3 regions of the Limosilactobacillus mucosae genome follow, and region 1 is predicted to be linked to each of the others. Evidence: riboswitches for the same ligand, from Rfam matches in the RefSeq annotation. Region 1 holds a riboswitch; each other region holds the start of a gene.
What was found. A riboswitch is a leader RNA that binds a small molecule or an ion and turns the genes downstream of it on or off. The one in region 1 is predicted to bind thiamine pyrophosphate.
Positions count from the first base shown of each region.

Region 2: linked by a shared signal. The riboswitch ahead of H0G69_RS09620 (ECF transporter S component) and the one ahead of thiM (hydroxyethylthiazole kinase) in region 1 are both predicted to bind thiamine pyrophosphate.
Region 3: linked by a shared signal. The riboswitch ahead of thiW (energy coupling factor transporter S component ThiW) and the one ahead of thiM (hydroxyethylthiazole kinase) in region 1 are both predicted to bind thiamine pyrophosphate.

Region 1 covers NZ_CP058954.1:1,089,708-1,095,260, reverse strand. Annotated here, with positions in the region: gene H0G69_RS05240 (TenA family protein) at 1-554, opposite strand, end outside; gene thiE (thiamine phosphate synthase) at 575-1,216, opposite strand; gene thiD (bifunctional hydroxymethylpyrimidine kinase/phosphomethylpyrimidine kinase) at 1,226-2,023, opposite strand; gene thiM (hydroxyethylthiazole kinase) at 2,026-2,814, opposite strand; TPP riboswitch at 2,892-3,000, opposite strand; gene H0G69_RS05220 (APC family permease) at 3,188-4,492, shown strand; gene H0G69_RS05215 (alpha/beta hydrolase) at 4,559-5,467, shown strand.
Region 2 covers NZ_CP058954.1:1,940,047-1,945,599, forward strand. Annotated here, with positions in the region: gene H0G69_RS09610 (nucleoside hydrolase) at 1-71, shown strand, start outside; gene hemH (ferrochelatase) at 121-1,137, opposite strand; TPP riboswitch at 1,395-1,484, shown strand; gene H0G69_RS09620 (ECF transporter S component) at 1,574-2,152, shown strand; gene H0G69_RS09625 (ABC transporter ATP-binding protein) at 2,152-3,537, shown strand; gene H0G69_RS09630 (energy-coupling factor transporter transmembrane component T family protein) at 3,538-4,191, shown strand; gene H0G69_RS09635 (magnetosome magnetite crystal formation protein family) at 4,236-4,595, shown strand; gene H0G69_RS09640 (LacI family DNA-binding transcriptional regulator) at 4,753-5,553, opposite strand, start outside.
Region 3 covers NZ_CP058954.1:1,851,871-1,857,423, reverse strand. Annotated here, with positions in the region: gene guaA (glutamine-hydrolyzing GMP synthase) at 1-547, shown strand, start outside; gene H0G69_RS09215 (hypothetical protein) at 695-1,189, opposite strand; gene H0G69_RS09210 (TrmH family RNA methyltransferase) at 1,373-2,239, shown strand; gene H0G69_RS09205 (prolyl-tRNA synthetase associated domain-containing protein) at 2,282-2,785, opposite strand; gene H0G69_RS09200 (cytochrome b5 domain-containing protein) at 2,911-3,144, opposite strand; gene thiW (energy coupling factor transporter S component ThiW) at 3,243-3,737, opposite strand; TPP riboswitch at 3,850-3,942, opposite strand; gene H0G69_RS09190 (efflux RND transporter periplasmic adaptor subunit) at 4,179-5,243, shown strand; gene H0G69_RS09185 (ABC transporter ATP-binding protein) at 5,236-5,553, shown strand, end outside.

The DNA.
Region 1 (5,553 bases):
GCCAGTTCATTTACCAAGCCGACCAGCTGTTGGGTACTGGTATCAAAGCCGACTGTCTGATAGCTGTCAAAAAATGCTTGGTAGACGGGAATGGGACTGGTCTGATCTTTCCAGTAGTCGGCAATCTCATCATAAAGCCAGTAGCAGGGTAAAAGAGCGGTCACGGCAGCAGCGGGATCAACGCTCAGCTGATGCTCCATATGGGTGATGTAAGCGTAGTTGTTAGGAGCGATGGGAGCTTGCTGAATCTCTGCTGGGCTGAGCTTGAGCTGTTGCAGCATAGGACTGCGCTGAACGTCTTCTCCGGAACCATTGGCCAGCTTTAAGAGCAGTGCGCCCTGTGATCGAGGAAGCAGGGCGGCGGTTCTTTCATGCAGCTTTTCAAACGCGGTTAGGTATTTGGTATCCTGCGTCAGATAATAGCGAAAGGTTGCCAATGGCAGTTTACCGCTGGCCAGTTCAGTGATAAATGGATGGTGAATGCTTTTTTGCCAGAGTGGTGCAGCTGCTTGATGCAGTTTTTCAGAAAATTTAGTGGTTTTTGAGTCGTTCATAAAAATTTCACCTGGTTGATTTAGTATAAAGAATTGATATGCTGAACGGTTTTTTGAATGTCAGCGCTTTGCAGAATCATTGAGATCATTGAAAGGCCAGCGACTCCGGCAGCAAGCGTCTGGGCCATGTTGGCTTCGGTAATGCCGCCAATGGCCACGATTGGATGGGTGCTTATCGTGACCAGCTCATGCAGTTTTTCAAGTCCCATCGCTGGATCAGCATCATTTTTGGAGCTGGTTGGAAAAATCGGTCCACTGCCGACATAGGCCACCGGCAATTGGTTGGCGTGCTCGATCTGTGCTGGCTGATTGCATGAATAGCCGACAAACATAGTGTTGCCAACCGCGGCTAAGACCTGTTCGACACGCTGATCCTTTTGACCAACGTGGATGCCGTCAGCGTTGATTACCTGGGCCAATTCAACGTCATCATCAACGATCAGCGGAATATGGTGCTGATCGGCCAGTCTGCGCAGTTTCAATCCCAGCTGTACGCGCTGTTTTTGGCTGAGTTGGCTGGTGCCTTTTTCGCGATACTGAAAGGCGGTAATGCCGCTGTCCATTGCGATTGATACGTCGTTTAGAAACCGTTTTGGATCATGATTGACGTCTTGGGTGCCGCCAACCAAATAGCAGTGAAGCATTTCTTCTCTAAATTGCATACTGCCCTCCTAGACGGCCCAGTGATTCAAAGGACCATGCCCGTGACCAACCTGGATGCCATCACGAATCGTGGCTTCCACGTAGGCCTTGCCAATGCGAATCGCGTTTTCCATTGATACGCCCTTAGCCAGCTCGGCGGTAATGCAGGCTGAGATCGTATCACCAGTCCCGTGCGTGCGTTTGGTGTCGATCCGAGGCGAGCTCATCCAAAAGCTGGATCCATCAGCCAGCAATACAAAATCACTGGCCTGTTTTTGATCGTTAAAATGACCGCCCTTAACCAAGACGTTCTTGGCGCCTAAAGCCTGCAGCCGCTGCCCAGCTTTTTTCATATCGGCGTTGTTCTCGATCGTCATTTCAGCCAGTGCCTCTGCTTCCGGCAGGTTGGGCGTTACTAGATCGGCGAGGGGAAGCAGCTTGGTCCTGACCGTGCTGATCGCCTCATCGGTCAACAGGTGCGCGCCGCCTTTGGCAATCATGACTGGATCAACTACCAGTGGTCCAAAATCGGATTGTCTAAGATTGGCGACGACGGTTTCAACGGTTTCAGTATCAGCCAGCATGCCGGTTTTGCAGGCGCGAATTTTTAAATCGGCTTTTAATGAAGCGAACTGTTCATCAATGATTTTTTTAGGCAGCGGCATGGCGTCTTGAACGCCTAGCGTGTTTTGTGCCGTAATGGCGACTAAAACAGTCGTGGCAAAAACATGCCGCATCTGCATGGTTTTTAGATCTGCCTGCATGCCTGCGCCGCCACCTGAATCAGAGCCAGCAATCGAAAGGGCTTGTGGAAATTCATTAATCATCTTTAGTCTTCTTTCTGTAATTCGGTTTGCCAGGCTGCAATCAATTGATCATCGGCTTGGTAAAGATTGTCCAAAAACATGTCATACCAGCGGCTTGGCAGCTGGGTCTTGTTAGCAGCGGCCTGGCCGGCTAAGGCAAAGACCTCGCAAGCCGTGGCGGCCGCTTCCAAAACACTGCCGCCCAGACCGATAAAGGCCGCGATAATACTGGAAAGCATGTCGCCAGTTCCCACATGAACGGCAAACAGCGGCGAGCCAAACGGAACCTTGATGACTTTTTGACCATCAGTAATGATATCTACGGCTCCAGTCATCGCAACGACGGTTTGATATTTTTGAGCACATTTCTGCGCAATGGCGGTCAGATCACCATCCCCAGATCCCGCGTCGATGCCGTGGCTTTGCCAGTCAATCCCAGCTAATGCAGCAATCTCGCCGGCATTTCCACGGATGCAGGCAAAGCGATACTTGCTCAAAAGCTCGTTGGCGACTTGAGTACGATAGGCGCTGCCGGCACAGGCAACCGGGTCAAAAACGGCTGGGACCTCTAAAAACTGCGCGGCATCCATAACCGCCAGCATCTCTTTTCTTTGTGCGGTTTCAACGGTTCCCAGATTAATCGTGACGGCCTGGGCAATCTTAACCATGTCTTCGGCTTCTTCGGGCGCCTTGGACATGATTGGCGAAGCGCCTAAAACGTTTAAGCCATTGGCAACGTCAGCGGGCGTAACCATATTGGCAACCGTTAAGACGACCGGATTTTGTTTGCGCAGCTGTGCAATCAGACTCATATGAATTCCTCCTTTGATTGGCTGAAATAAAAAATCCGCGAACTCGTTAAAACGCTCGCGGATCTGGTTGATTCCAATTCAAAAAAGAAGCACTTTCCTTCGCAAGCATCGACTTAACAGGTTCAAAGAGTTTACGCGTCACTGCGCGCGTCTCAGTCCAGAACATGGACTCCCCTAGTGCGGAAAAATATTCAACTTAGTTTTTAGTATAGCAGAAAATTCAAATTTAAAAAGACTTAATTCATTCAAGTAGGCTGGGATGCTCAATTTCAATCAATAAAGTCGTTTGCTATACAATTCTGTTTTTGAAAACTTATCAAGCAGTCAATTCAGTGATAGATTAATTATAATTATATTAAAAGGGGGGATGGACATGCCAAATCATCAAGCAGGTAAAATCAGCTTTGCCTCGGTGTTTTTGTTCGGGATCAACAGCATGGTCGGGTCCGGCATCTTTTTATTGCCTGGCGTGCTGTTTCAAGATGCCGGCAACTGGAGCCTGGCTTTGATTCTGCTGGCGGCATTGGCAGTCTTGGCAATGGCCTATTGTTATGCCGAGATGGCGCATCATTTTTCGGGGAATGGCGCGGGCTGGTATTATACCTACAAAGAGTTTGGCCGATTTTGGGGCTTTGAGATCGGGCTGTTTACCTGGCTGCAGGGCGCCGCGGCGATTGCTACCGAGATCGCGGCATTTTTACGCGGGCTGCGACCATGGCTGCCAAGATTAAGTGAGATTACGGTCTATCGCTGGGCCGGATTGGGAATGATTCTGATTTTACTGACGATCCGGCTGCTGGGCAAAAAGGCGTCAACCTGGGCCAATAACTTTTCAACGGTCTTGAAGCTGGCAGTTTTGGGATTGTTTATCGTGCTGGGGATTTTTTACGTCAAGCCGGGCAACTTTAATGCTTCGGTCCATAATTCGCTTAGTGACTTTGATCATGCATTTATGCTGATCTTCTTTATGTTTCCAGGATTTTCGTTTCTGCCGGTACAGGCATCGTCCATTCATAATTCCAAAAAGAACCTGCCAAAGCTTTTGATTGGCGTGGTCATTAGCGTTACGGTCATCTATGTGGTTACCATGAGCGTGGCGATCGGGATGCTTGGCAATCGAATCGACAATGTGGACGCACCGCTGGCTTGGGCGTTTGGTCAGCAGTTTGGCAAGCTGGGTGAGGCCGTGATTATGATCGGCATGTTGGGATCGATTGCCGGCGTGGCGATCTCAATGTTTTACAGTACGCCATACGTGGTCTCATCGCTGGCAAATGAAAAGGCGCTGCTGCCCAGGTTTATCGGCATCAAGTCACAAAATGGCGTTCCATACGTGGCTACGCTTTTAACGGCCGGCATCGTTTTGATTTTGGTAATGACAGGAGATTATCTGGCGCTGATTCCCTGCAGCATCATGATTGCCGTCGTTCAGTACGCATTCGTGGCGATGGCAACCATCAAGCTTGAATTCGCGGATTTAAAGCGGCGGCATGCACAAGGCAAGATTGACCATATTGATATTTATGAAATGGTGCTGGCTGTGATAGCGTTGCTTTGTTGTTTGTTTTTGGCCCGTTTTGTAACTCCCTTGGCAATCGAGATCACGGCTGGCATTGCGTTGATCGGAGTGGTCAGCTATCTGGGACAGCTGATTAAGCGGCCGCCAGCTGGAAATTAACCAAAGACAGCGCTTTCTATCCGCGTTATAATCGGATTAGATGATTTAGAAGCGGAGGGATTTTTAATGACGGAAATCAATTCATACGTGGATTTAAAGTGGCTGCCAGTCGTTGAAAAGTTTCGCCATGAAGCCAAAATAAATGACGACGCGCGTGATGCCGGGCTGAATCCGTACCCAGAAAACGTTGATCGCTTTGACAACATTCGCTATGGTGATCATGGTGATGACAACCTGCTCGATTTGTATCGGCCGCATCGCTATCAAGGAAAACTGCCGGTAATCGTGCACGTGCATGGCGGCGGTTATGTCTATGGTACCAAAGAAACCTATCAATTCTATGGACTGGCAATGGCGCGGATGGGTTTTGCCTTTATCAACTTTAACTATCGCAAGGCGCCAGAAGTTGAATACCCAAGCGAGCTGCGGGAAACCAACCAAGTCTTTCACTGGCTGGTGCAGCACGCCGACAAGTATGATCTGGATCTCAACAACGTCTTCATTGCTGGCGACAGTGCCGGTGCGCAGATGGCAGAACAATATCTGGTCATGTATACCAATCCAGAATACGCGCAGTTGCTGGAAATGCAGATGCCGGATTTAAAATTGAAAGCTGGTCTGCTCAACTGCGGCTGCTACTTTTTGGAACGGCAGCTGGCTCAGCCAAGCGTTCTGGATGCCTATTTTACAGGACATGCCCGTTCGCTGCATCCACATGATCTGAAAGTAGAAGACTATATTACCAAGGACTTTTTGCCGGTCTTTGTTATGACTGCCAACCAAGACTTTTTGCATGATACGGCCGTCCGCTTTGATCAGTATCTGCTTGATCGAAAAATTCCGCATGAGTTTAGAAGCTATGGCGATTCTCAACATCCCCGCGGTCATGTTTTCCATGTCAACCAAAAGGATCCCGAAATTGCGGCCCGCTGCAATGCTGATGAGATCGATTTTTTGCGACGTTTTATTGATTAGTGTCAAATGCTTGCTTAAAAACCGGTGAAGAAATGCCTAATGTTGAAATTAAATCTTCGGCTCAAAGTTTGGGTCGGAGATTTTTT
Region 2 (5,553 bases), 850 kb from region 1:
TTAACGTTGACAAGGAACGTTACTTGAAGGTATTCATGGAACGTTTGAACAGCGTCTTGAAAGAACACTAATTACTAATCAAAAAACCTCATCGGTGCTTGCCGATGAGGTTTTTTGATCCTATTCAGTCTGCAGATTGGCTGACGGCAGATCCATAGCTGCGTTCTGAGCCGGCATAACAGCGTTTAGAAGCGTTAATTGCGCTAAGGCCTCAACCCACTCAGCATCATCATTTAAAGCTGGCAGCAATTGATATTCATTTCCGCCAGCAGCTAAAAAGACATCCCGGTTCTCCTCGCCCAATTCTTGAATCGTCTCCAGACAGTCAGCGGTAAAACTAGGCGCGATGACCAGTACCTTGCGATAGCCTTGCTTAGGCAGCGCGGTCAAAAGATCTTTGGTGGCCGGCGTCAGCCACTTTGCCGGTCCAAAGCGCGACTGATAGGCTTGAAAACAGGGAATCTGCAGCCCCAAACGCTCAATTACCGCCATGGTCGTTTGCCGGCAGCACTGGGCGTAAGGATCACCGGCCTTTTGATAACTGAGCGGAATGCCATGATATGAAAAGACGATTGCATCTGGATTCATTTTAGCAACCGCTTTTTGCAGTTTATTCGATAATGCTTTGACATACGGCCAAAAACTGCTGTAGTCACTGACGAATCTAATTTCTGGAACCGTTTTGCGATCCTGGTAAAACCGAGCGACGTCATCTTGAACCGAAGCCGTGGTTGTAGTTGAATACTGCGGATACATTGGAATGATCGTTAAATCGGTGATTCCTTGAAACTCAAATTCTTTTAAGACCGCACCAATCAGCGGCTGACTGTAGCTCATGGCATAGCGAACCGTATAATCCGGCAGTCGCTTTTGCAGCAGCTGGGCTTGGCGCTGGGTATAATGCAGCAAAGGCGAGCCAATCTCTGATGACCACAGCTGCTCATAATTGGCGGCCGACTTGGGAGCATGTTTAGGCAGCACCATCATGTTTAGAATTGGCTGCCAGATCAATGGCGGCATATGAATGACCCGCCGATTGCTTAAGAACCGCCGTAAAAATCTGATAACCGCTGGAACGCTGGGATCACTTGGCGTTCCAAGATTAACCAGCAGGATGCCTTTTTGATTTTTCTTCATGGTCTTGCCTCTTACTCTTGTTTGAAATTCAATAGGACCATTCTACCACGACATCTAGTAGATATTTTAGAGATTAAACGCCATATATTGTGTCCAGGCTGATCAAATGATTATCAGTGAATCTCAATAAATTTAAACCCAGCTTGATTCAAATCAATTTCTCTGCTTAAATTCTTTTTTATTTCAAATTAAACTTCGATAAAATTTCTGCTGGCTTGCACTATGCCAAGTTATTTTGTAAGATGAAAACGATCAATCATTCATGTCTGGGGTGCCATACGGCTGAGATAATACCCATTGAACCTGCTCTGGATAATTCCAGCGAAGGGAGATACGGTAAATAATCTGTTGTAATCAGCCCCACTGTGGATCTTTTCCATAGTGGGTTTTCTTTTGGACAGGTGATTGAAAATTTCAATCATTAGGAGGGTCTTTCATGGCCAAAAAAAATAACAAGTTTCATCTGCGCGACATCATCCTGCTGGCACTGGTCGGCATTATCTTTGGGGTGATCTACTGGGCAGCTGCCTTTATGTACAACGCGCTGACCATTGTCTTTACACCGCTCAAACTGCCAATGATGGGTAACGATCTAACCATGGGGCTTTGGTGCATGGCCGGTCCGATGGCGGGATTTATGCTGAAAAAACCTGGTGCACCTTTCCTTGGCGAGTTTTTAGGTGCCGCTGGTGAAGCCTTGATTGGTGATCAATGGGGCGCGGCCAATCTGATTTCTGGTGCCGTTCAAGGGATTGCCAGCGAACTGGGTTTTACATTCACCGGCTACAAGCACTACGACTGGCTAGGGGCCGTTTCAACAACCATTACCACGACGATCGTAACGTTTGCCTGGGATTGGTTCCGCAATGGCTATAACAAGTTTGGCTTCAAAAACGTTTACTACTTTAGCGGCCGGCTGCTTTCAATGTTCTTCTTCTGCGGCGTTTTGGTAATGCTGATCGAACGGCTGCTGGAACGCTCGCACGTCATGAAACGCGAGGAATTTAACGACTAATGAATCATTTGGCAATTGACAATCTGACTTTTGCATATACGCCAAAGCACCCGACGTTAAAAGACGTTGCGCTGAAAATTCCGGTTGATTCCTGGACGCTCTTTTATGGTGCTTCCGGCAGTGGCAAGTCCACGCTGATGCGCCTTTTAGCCGGTCTGCTGCCTAAATACGGCGGCCGGATTCTGCAGGGAAACATCGAGCTGCCGAATGTTTTAACCGTTGCGATGATGTTTCAGGATCCCGGGATGCAGTTCGCGCTTGATACGCCGCAGCATGAATTGGAATTTGCCTTGGAAAACCTGCAGCTGCCTGCCAACGAGATGCCCGCCCGCATTGAGCATGCCTTAAAATTCTGCGGCATTGAGCACCTGCGCGATCGTCAGCTGGCCACGATGTCAGGTGGCGAGCAGCAGCGGGCCGCCTTGGCCGTTTTAGTCGCGATGGATACTGATATTCTGCTGTTGGACGAGCCATTTGCCAGCATCGACAACCATAATCGGACTTTGTTGATTCAGCAGCTGACCTTACTGCAGCAAAAGTATCACAAAACGATTATCGTTGCTGATCATGATCTGCATGGCTATCGCGGTTTGGCTAAACAGATCATTCACTTTGAAAATCAGCGGGCCCAATTGCTTGATGCCGCTGCCAGTGATGCACTGCTTCAGTCTGCCGATCAGCTGGCCGCCACAGTCCACCATGTCAAACTGCCGACTGCCAGCGACCAGCCGATTCTAACGCTCAAAAAAGTAGTGATTGAACATGGGGATCAAAAGCTGATCATGGCAAATGACTTTTCATTTTTCAAAAATCAAACGACGCTGCTGACCGGCGCCACGGGAACCGGGAAATCCTCATTGTTTAAGGCTATTACACACTTGGCGGCCTACCAGGGAACGATCATCTATAATGACCAGGACACCCAAAAAATCAAACCGCGCCGTTATGCTCAACAGGTCGGCTACGTCTTCCAGCATGCCGTCGACCAGTTTCTTAGCGTAACGGTTAAAGAGGAGTTGGCGCTGAGTCTTAAAAAAGGCCGTAATCCCTACTTTGACGAGGATCACCTAGCCGCGGCACTTAAGCTGCTTGATTTGAATAAATTGCAGGATCGCGTAGTCTACTCGCTTTCTGGCGGTCAGCAAAAAAAGCTGCAGCTGCTTTTAATGCTGATTATGGGGCAGCCGGTTCTGCTGTTGGATGAGCCTTTTAGCGGCCTTGACCTTCATTCGCTGCACAATGTCGTTGATCTGATCAAGGCCAGCCAAAAAGTCTACCCGCAAACAATGATCATTATCAGCCATCAGTTGGAGGGCCTGGAAAAGCTGATTGATCGGCACGTAAAACTGACAGACTGTCAGCTCAGCTATCGGGAGGAATTTTAAATGAATCCAAGTTTTAAACTGTTGTTGGTGCTGATCATTGCCTTAGAAGTCTCGTTTACGCGCCATTTAACGATCAATCTGGTCTTAGTTGCCGTTGCCATAATCTATCTTTTGACTAAGCGCATTCGGCCCCGCTTGTTTGGCTGGCTGTTTTTAATGCCGCTATTTCCAGCAGTCGCGGTATTTATCACGATTGCCTGGTTCAGTCCCGGCCATGACTATTTTTATGCCTGGGTGCTGTTTTCACGAATCTATGTCTACGTTTTTACCGGCGCGGCTATTACGCAGACTACCAGTCCACTGGAGCTCACCCGCTCTTTGGAACAAAATCTGCATCTGCCCAGCAAGTTTGCTTATGGAACGCTGGCGGCCGTCAATCTGATTCCACGGATTAAAATGGCGGTTAAAACGATTCGCGCGGCTGGTCAAATGCGAGGCATCAATCTGTCTTGGTGGTCACCAACGCTTTATTTCAAGGCAATCCTGCATGCCATCACCTGGTCGGACCAACTGGCGCAGGCTATGGAATCACACGGCTACGTTGAGGATCGCGCGCGGACCAGCGTTCATCAGATTACATTAACGGCTCGCGATTGGTCGATATTGATAATAAGTATTATTTTAATACAGATTATCACATTTGCCCTACCATAGCAGATTCGATATAATTAAAGAAAATATTTGGAGGATTCCAATTCATGGATAACAAATTCGGTCAGCGAATCGTTAGCGCGCTAGCCTACTTCAGCATTTTCTTTTTACCGGTCATCTTCCCATTGATCGTCTGGATTATCGCAAAATACCAAGGCTTCAACGAGGTGCGTAAAAACGCTGTTAAGGCCTTCTGGAGCCAGATTTTCCCCTTGCTGTACATGATTGCCATCTTTGTAATCATTGGCGCAGCCAACATGCAGAATCTGGCTCATTTAGGCGGCTTGTTCAGCATTCTGGCAGCTTTTGCATTGCTGCTGGCCTTAATACTTTTGATCTACAACGTTGCGATGGGAATCGCGGTTTTGTTGGGACGCAAGCCACAAGATCATCACCAGGAATTCTAGTTTACAAGTCAGTAATCCTTGTCTCAGCACTGAGGCAGGGATTTTTTATTTTGGCATATTTGTAAAAACAGATTATTAGCATACTAATTAAGCAAAAACAGCACTATGCCAAGCTTTGTCGTGCTTAGCATAGTGCTGTTTTTTTGATTACGTTTATTTAGTGCTTGAATTGAGCTTTGATGACTGATTCTTCTGGAATGTTCTTTTCACCCTTCAGCATCTGCAGCAAAATCTCACCGGCACGCTGCCCCATCAAAAAAGGATTTTGCGAAACTACCTTGGCATAAGGACAGATACTGCCAATCAACGCAGTATCGGCAAAGCCAGTTACCGCGGTTCTTGCTTCGTCAATGACATGCTCTTTCATCAATCGCGGCAGAAATTCCAGCAACCAGCGTTCTTTGAGGGCAAACAAAAGACATTTACCTGGTCGACTCAAGGCTTTTTTGAGTGCACCATAGACTGCATCCGGCTGAAAGTTGTTCTCATCAATTTCAATCGTCTCAATGGTCGACGCTGCTTGACTGATTCCTTGAAAACGCTGAATTCGCGTTGAAGCCAACTCAATCGTCGAAGTCAAAACTACAACCCTTTGAAAGCCTTGATCAGCGAAATATTCCGTCGTACTGCGCGCAGCCTCATAGTTGTCAGTTACTACTTTGGGCCATGTTGAGCGTGGTAAGTCACGATCCACAACTACGACTGGAAAATCACGCGTTAGCTCACCAGCGACCTGCTCCGTATCGCTGGTTAATGGCTGAAAAACCAAGCCATCAAAGCCATGCTGGTTGATTGAATGCAGCAGCTGACGTTCATGAGTCAGACTTGAGCCGGAATTTAAAAGGACCGATATGTATCCTGCCTCTTCAACCCGACTTGATATGCCACGATAGATTTCAACTGAAAAATAATCTGCAATATTAGCCGCCAGAACCGCAATAATTCGACTGCTATTGCG
Region 3 (5,553 bases), 760 kb from region 1:
TATCGAATCCGGGACCGACACGGCGCAAACCATCAAGTCGCATCATAATGTCGGCGGCCTGCCAAAGAAGCTCGGCTTTAAGCTGATCGAGCCATTGCGCAGCCTGTTTAAGGATGAGACTCGTGAACTGGGCGAAAAGCTTGGTATTCCACATGATCTGGTTTGGCGTCAGCCATTCCCAGGTCCTGGTCTGGGGATTCGGGTCTTGGGCGAGATCACGCCTGAAAAGCTGGAAATCGTGCGGGAAAGTGACGCGATCCTGCGTGAAGAGATCAAGAAGGCTGGTCTGGATGAAGAAATCTGGCAATACTTTACGGTGCTGCCTGGCATTCGTTCCGTCGGCGTAATGGGTGACGGTCGGACCTATGACTACGCGGTTGGTATCCGCGCCGTAACCAGTATCGATGGGATGACGGCTGACTTTGCCAAGATTCCATGGGATGTCTTGCAAAAGATTTCGGTTCGCATCGTAAATGAGGTTGATCACGTTAACCGGATTCTTTACGATGTCACGAGTAAGCCGCCTTCGACAATTGAATGGGAATAGGGATTGATTAAAGAGAAAAGCCGATATAACGGTATTTCTGGTAACCAACCCTAACCAAAATCAAAGCCCCGTGATTCACTAAAACGTGGATCATGGGGCTTTTTCTGTTGACTTTTTAGTAGGGAAGCAGATAAAACGATTCCAAAATTATGGATAAGATCTTATGGCCAGCTCGTCTTTTGAAACAAAATGATCATTGGCTTGGGGATGGCGATGATTAAAAACCATCCTGAGCGCCCAAGCCAGCCAGCTCAGCAGTGAAATAACGATTAAGAAATTGAGCCATAATGGAGCAGCATAGCTTAAATAGGCAGTGTTTTGCCCCGGCTGCTGAATGACTGTCGGTGAGCCAACCAAAGAACGCTTAAAACGGGTCAGCTTTTTGCCGTTGATGATCAGCCGCGATTGACGGTAGGTAACGATTGGCAGCTGAATTCTGCCGCTTTTATCAGCCTGCCAAGTCAGCTTTAAGCGCCCATGACTGACAGCTTGGATCTTGATACTTGATTTTTGGTCGACGACTGAAGCGCCATAGCTGTAAGCGGCCTGCATAGCGTCAACGTTGGCTTTGGCAGTGGCCAGATAGTCGGGAACGCGTTTTTGCAGCTGTTTTAAAAATGTTTGGTAGTTGCCGGTATGCATGGCTTTTAAGACGTTTTGCCGGGCCTTTTGATGATGGTTGACTCTGCAATTATAGCTGGAAATTTTGAAACAAATGCGAACGTTGTCGGGCTTTTCGATTAACTTTGACGCAAACTGCCTAACTAAAGGTGTTGGCTGGTTATGCTAAAATGGTTTTAGATCTTTAAGGACAGGTAGATAAAAATGCATAACTTAATTTTTCTGGATGACCTGAATGGCGCGGATTTGGATCCATATGTACGGTTGAATGAAGCCCAGCTGTTTCACGCATTGGAGCCTGACCCGGGACTTTTTATCGCAGAAAGTCCCAAGGTAATCGAGCGGGCCCTGCGCGCTGGCTATCAACCGGCTTCGCTTTTAGTGGAAGAAAAGGCCTTGACGCGTGATTTAGCAGATCTGGATCATGAAATGGCGGCTAATCAGACCAGCGGCTTAGGACAGACGCCAATTTACGTTGCCAATAGCAAACTGCTTCGTCAGCTGCCGGGCTATAATCTTTTGCGGGGCGCACTGGCAGCGATGCATCGCGTCAAGCGTCTGGAGCTGGCTGATTTTTTAGCGACCATGCCGGCTGAGCATCCCCGTATTGCCGTGCTCGAGAGCGTGGTCAATCCAGCCAATATTGGTGCGATTTTCCGGTCAGCGGCGGCGTTGGGCATTGATGGCGTCATCGTGACCAGCGACTCGGCGGATCCTTTTTATCGCCGGTCTTCGCGCGTGGCGATGGGAACCGTTTTTCAAGTACCTTGGACTTATGTTGACGCCAAAACCTGGCAGCATGCTGGTATTGATCTGCTTCATCAAGCTGGCTATCAGACGGCAGCCATGGCATTGCGGCATAATACCGTCAGCATTGACGATCCCAAGCTGACTGCAGTGGACCGCCTGGCGATTATCATGGGTTCAGAAGGTCCAGGACTAAAAGAGGCAACGATCGAGCAAAGCGACTTCACGATCAAGATTCCAATGGCTCCCGGAGTCGATTCTTTAAACGTTGCGGCCGCCTCAGCCCTGGCATTTTGGGAACTGGGCAATCGGGTTGCCGAATAGCAGCATTCAAAAAACGCCCATTCACGAATGGGCGTTTTGAGTTTACAGATCAATAATTTGATAGTCGAATCCTTGAGCTTTGATGAATTTCATCAGATCGGCCGCTGAAAGAAAGATCGTATGCGTATTGATATTGGGATGGAACGTTAATGGAATGTTTTCAGCCAGCATGTCTTGATCAAAGTAGATCTGAATGTTGTGAGCCGTGTTGTTCATAATGCCAAATGGCGAAACGATGCCGGCCTCAAGCCCCAGCTGATCTTCAATGTCACTGTCATGAGCCATTGAGATGCGCTTAGTGCCGGTAAGCTCTTGAAACTCCTTAAAGTCCATGCGCTTGGCATCGTCCATGATCACCAGGTAGAAGTTTTTCTTCTTATCCTTGAGAAACATCGATTTGGTGCGGACGCCGATTTTACCAGCGATATAGGCATCGGCTTCTGCAGTGGTCTTAGCGGCGGGATGGTCTACCATTTCGTATTTGATGTCCAGTTTTTGCAGCTCGTCAAGCAGTTTTTGGTAGGCGATTGCAGAACCTTTAGTCATTTGATTCACCTCTTGAATATTTATTACCATCATAATCAAATCAAGAAAGCGTTTCAACAAAAAACAGTCACGGTTGAGGACCATGACTGTTTTTCTGTTTAGATGATGTCGATGAATCGTGGCAGCTAGTCAGCCAGCTTACCGACTACTTTCAGCTTGCCCAAGACGCTTTCGCCATGAGGAGCATGAGCAATAGCCGCGGTGGCATCAGTGCCGGCCGTAACGCCATGGTGCTTGCCGCCTTGCCATGCTGACACTTCAGTTACGTCGTAGACCGTGCCCTTAACGGCAACATAGGCCGGCTGACCGTTTTGACCATTAAACTGTTTTAATTCGGCTAAAGTAAATGTTTTTTCCATTTGCTGATTCCTCCTTAATGAGAAAACGATTGTAGCTTGATAACTGAATTGTACAAGAGCTGATGGAAAAAAGCCAAATAACTGCCCCTAAATAAATATTAAATTTTGGCAAAGCGACTGATTGGCTGCCAGGCGGCTTTTAAGATCACCCAGGCTAACAGGCCGCCAACGATGGCACTGACTGCAAAGCTGGGGACGAATAAGAAAAGTGATCCCTTGGCACTCATCAGCAAAGCAGCGATTGGATAGGAAACTAGCGCGCCAATCAAACCCGTACCGATCAATTCGCCCAAAGCTGCCAGCCATATCTTGCCAAACCGCTTAAACAGCCAGCCGCTCAGCCAGGCGCCAAAGATGCTGCCGGGATAGGCTAAAAGCGTCCCCGTGCCTAAAAGATTGCGCACGGTTGAGGTCAAAAGCGCCTGCGCGACTGCCCATTCCGGCCCCAAGACCACGCCAGCAACAATATTGACCAGACTTTGTGTTGGCGCGCATTTGGCCACGCCAATGGGAAATGAGAACATGCTGCCGCCACAAACGGCCAGTGCCGACAAGACAGCGGTCAGTACCAGCTGATAGGTCCGTTTTTTCATAAGATTCCTCCTAAAAACGTTTTAAAATCATCTCAAACCAATAAAAAAACTCTTTCCCAGTGCCGAGAAAGAGTGCTTAATCATTAATCAAAAGAACGTGACGATGCGGCCACGCCAAATTAAGCTGTCTCCCTCCGCTAGTCCTAACTAGATCAGGTTATGTGGGTATCTCTCAGCCAAATCAATGGCACCCCAGACAGAGTCATTTTATTTCAACTACCATTTAACCACTGCATCACCGGGATTGACAAGCGATGATGATACTAAATTCATTGGTCGCTAGATAAAGTATTTAAGTAATTTTTTAAATAAGGATTGCCTTTTAAGAAAAATTTGGTATTATCTAGTTAATCACTTAAGTAACTAACTAAAATATCTGTTGCTTTTAGTACATTTGTCGCATTCAAACGGATTTTTGAGAAGTAGAAACTGGGGAAGATTATGCAAAAAATAAAACATTGGGTAAAAAATCACCGCAAGACAACGATCGGCACGGCAATCGTTTTGGTTTTGCTGATTGGGATGGGGATCATCAATAAAATCAAGCAGAACAAGGCCGCGCAGTCTTCACGCTATGTCGTTGCCAAGGTTGCCAAAACGACTCCTTTGACGCTGACCGGGACCGTTGCCGCCCAACAGCAGCAGGTCTTGAGTCTGCCATCTGGCAAGGTGCAGTCGATCGGGGTTGCCAACGGACAAAAGGTCAGTGAGGGCGATCCTTTGGTAACGACCTACAGCGAGAGTGCCAATGAAGAACTGACCGATGCCAAGCAGGAACTGGCCAAGGCACAGCGCAACGTAACGGCACAGCAAAACAATGTCAGTGCGGCGCAAAAGGATGCGGCGGCGCAAAGCGAGGATGGCACGGCTTCTGGATCGGCCAGCAGCGTTGCCCAGGCCCAAGCCAGTCTGGCCGATGCGCAAAGCGACGTTACGGCAGCTCAAAATAAGGTCAACACGCTGAGTCAAAAGGTCACCCAGACTTTAACGGCACCATTTGATGGTACGGTCACGGTAGACGACACTAAGCAGGACGCACCGGTAATCACGATCTATTCCAACGATCTGAAGTTTAAGAGCAAGGTATCGGAATATAACTACAGCAAGCTTAAAACCGGTCAGGAGATTCATGTGCGGGCACTGGCAACGGGCAAACAGGCCGATACGACGATCAGCTACCTGGCCACGGTGCCGACCACGAACTCGCAAAGCAACGGTGCCAGCTACGAGGTCGATGCCGATCTAAGCAGCAAAGACTTTATGGATGGGCAGACGGTCAAGGCTTCAGTTGCGCAAAACCAGCTGCGGATTCCAAAGTCCAGCGTTAAAAATGGGCAGGCCTACGTCGTTAAAAACGGTAAGGCCAAAGCAGTTGCCGTTAGCGGTAAGCGGGTCAATGAATACTTTGAAGTCAAAAGCGGCGTCAAGGCTGGTCAGCAGATCGTTACCAACCCAGACAGCAAGCTGCATAACGGGACCAAGGTGAGCGCTGATGGCAATGATTAGACTGGAACACGTTAACAAGTACTATGGTCAGGGTGCGACTCGATTTCACGTGCTGCATGATATCAATCTGCAGGTTGCGGCCGGTGAACTGATGGCGATTATCGGGGAATCCGGGTCTGGCAAGTCGACCTTGATCAATATCATCGGTTTTTTGGATGATGATTTTGAAGGAAACTATTTTTACAATGACCAGGCGATCCATGACTATACGCGGGCGGATTTTGCCAAGCTGCGCAACCAGCACGTGGGGTTTGTCTTTCAAAACTTTAAGCTGATTCGCGACATCAGTATTGCCGAAAACGTCATTTTG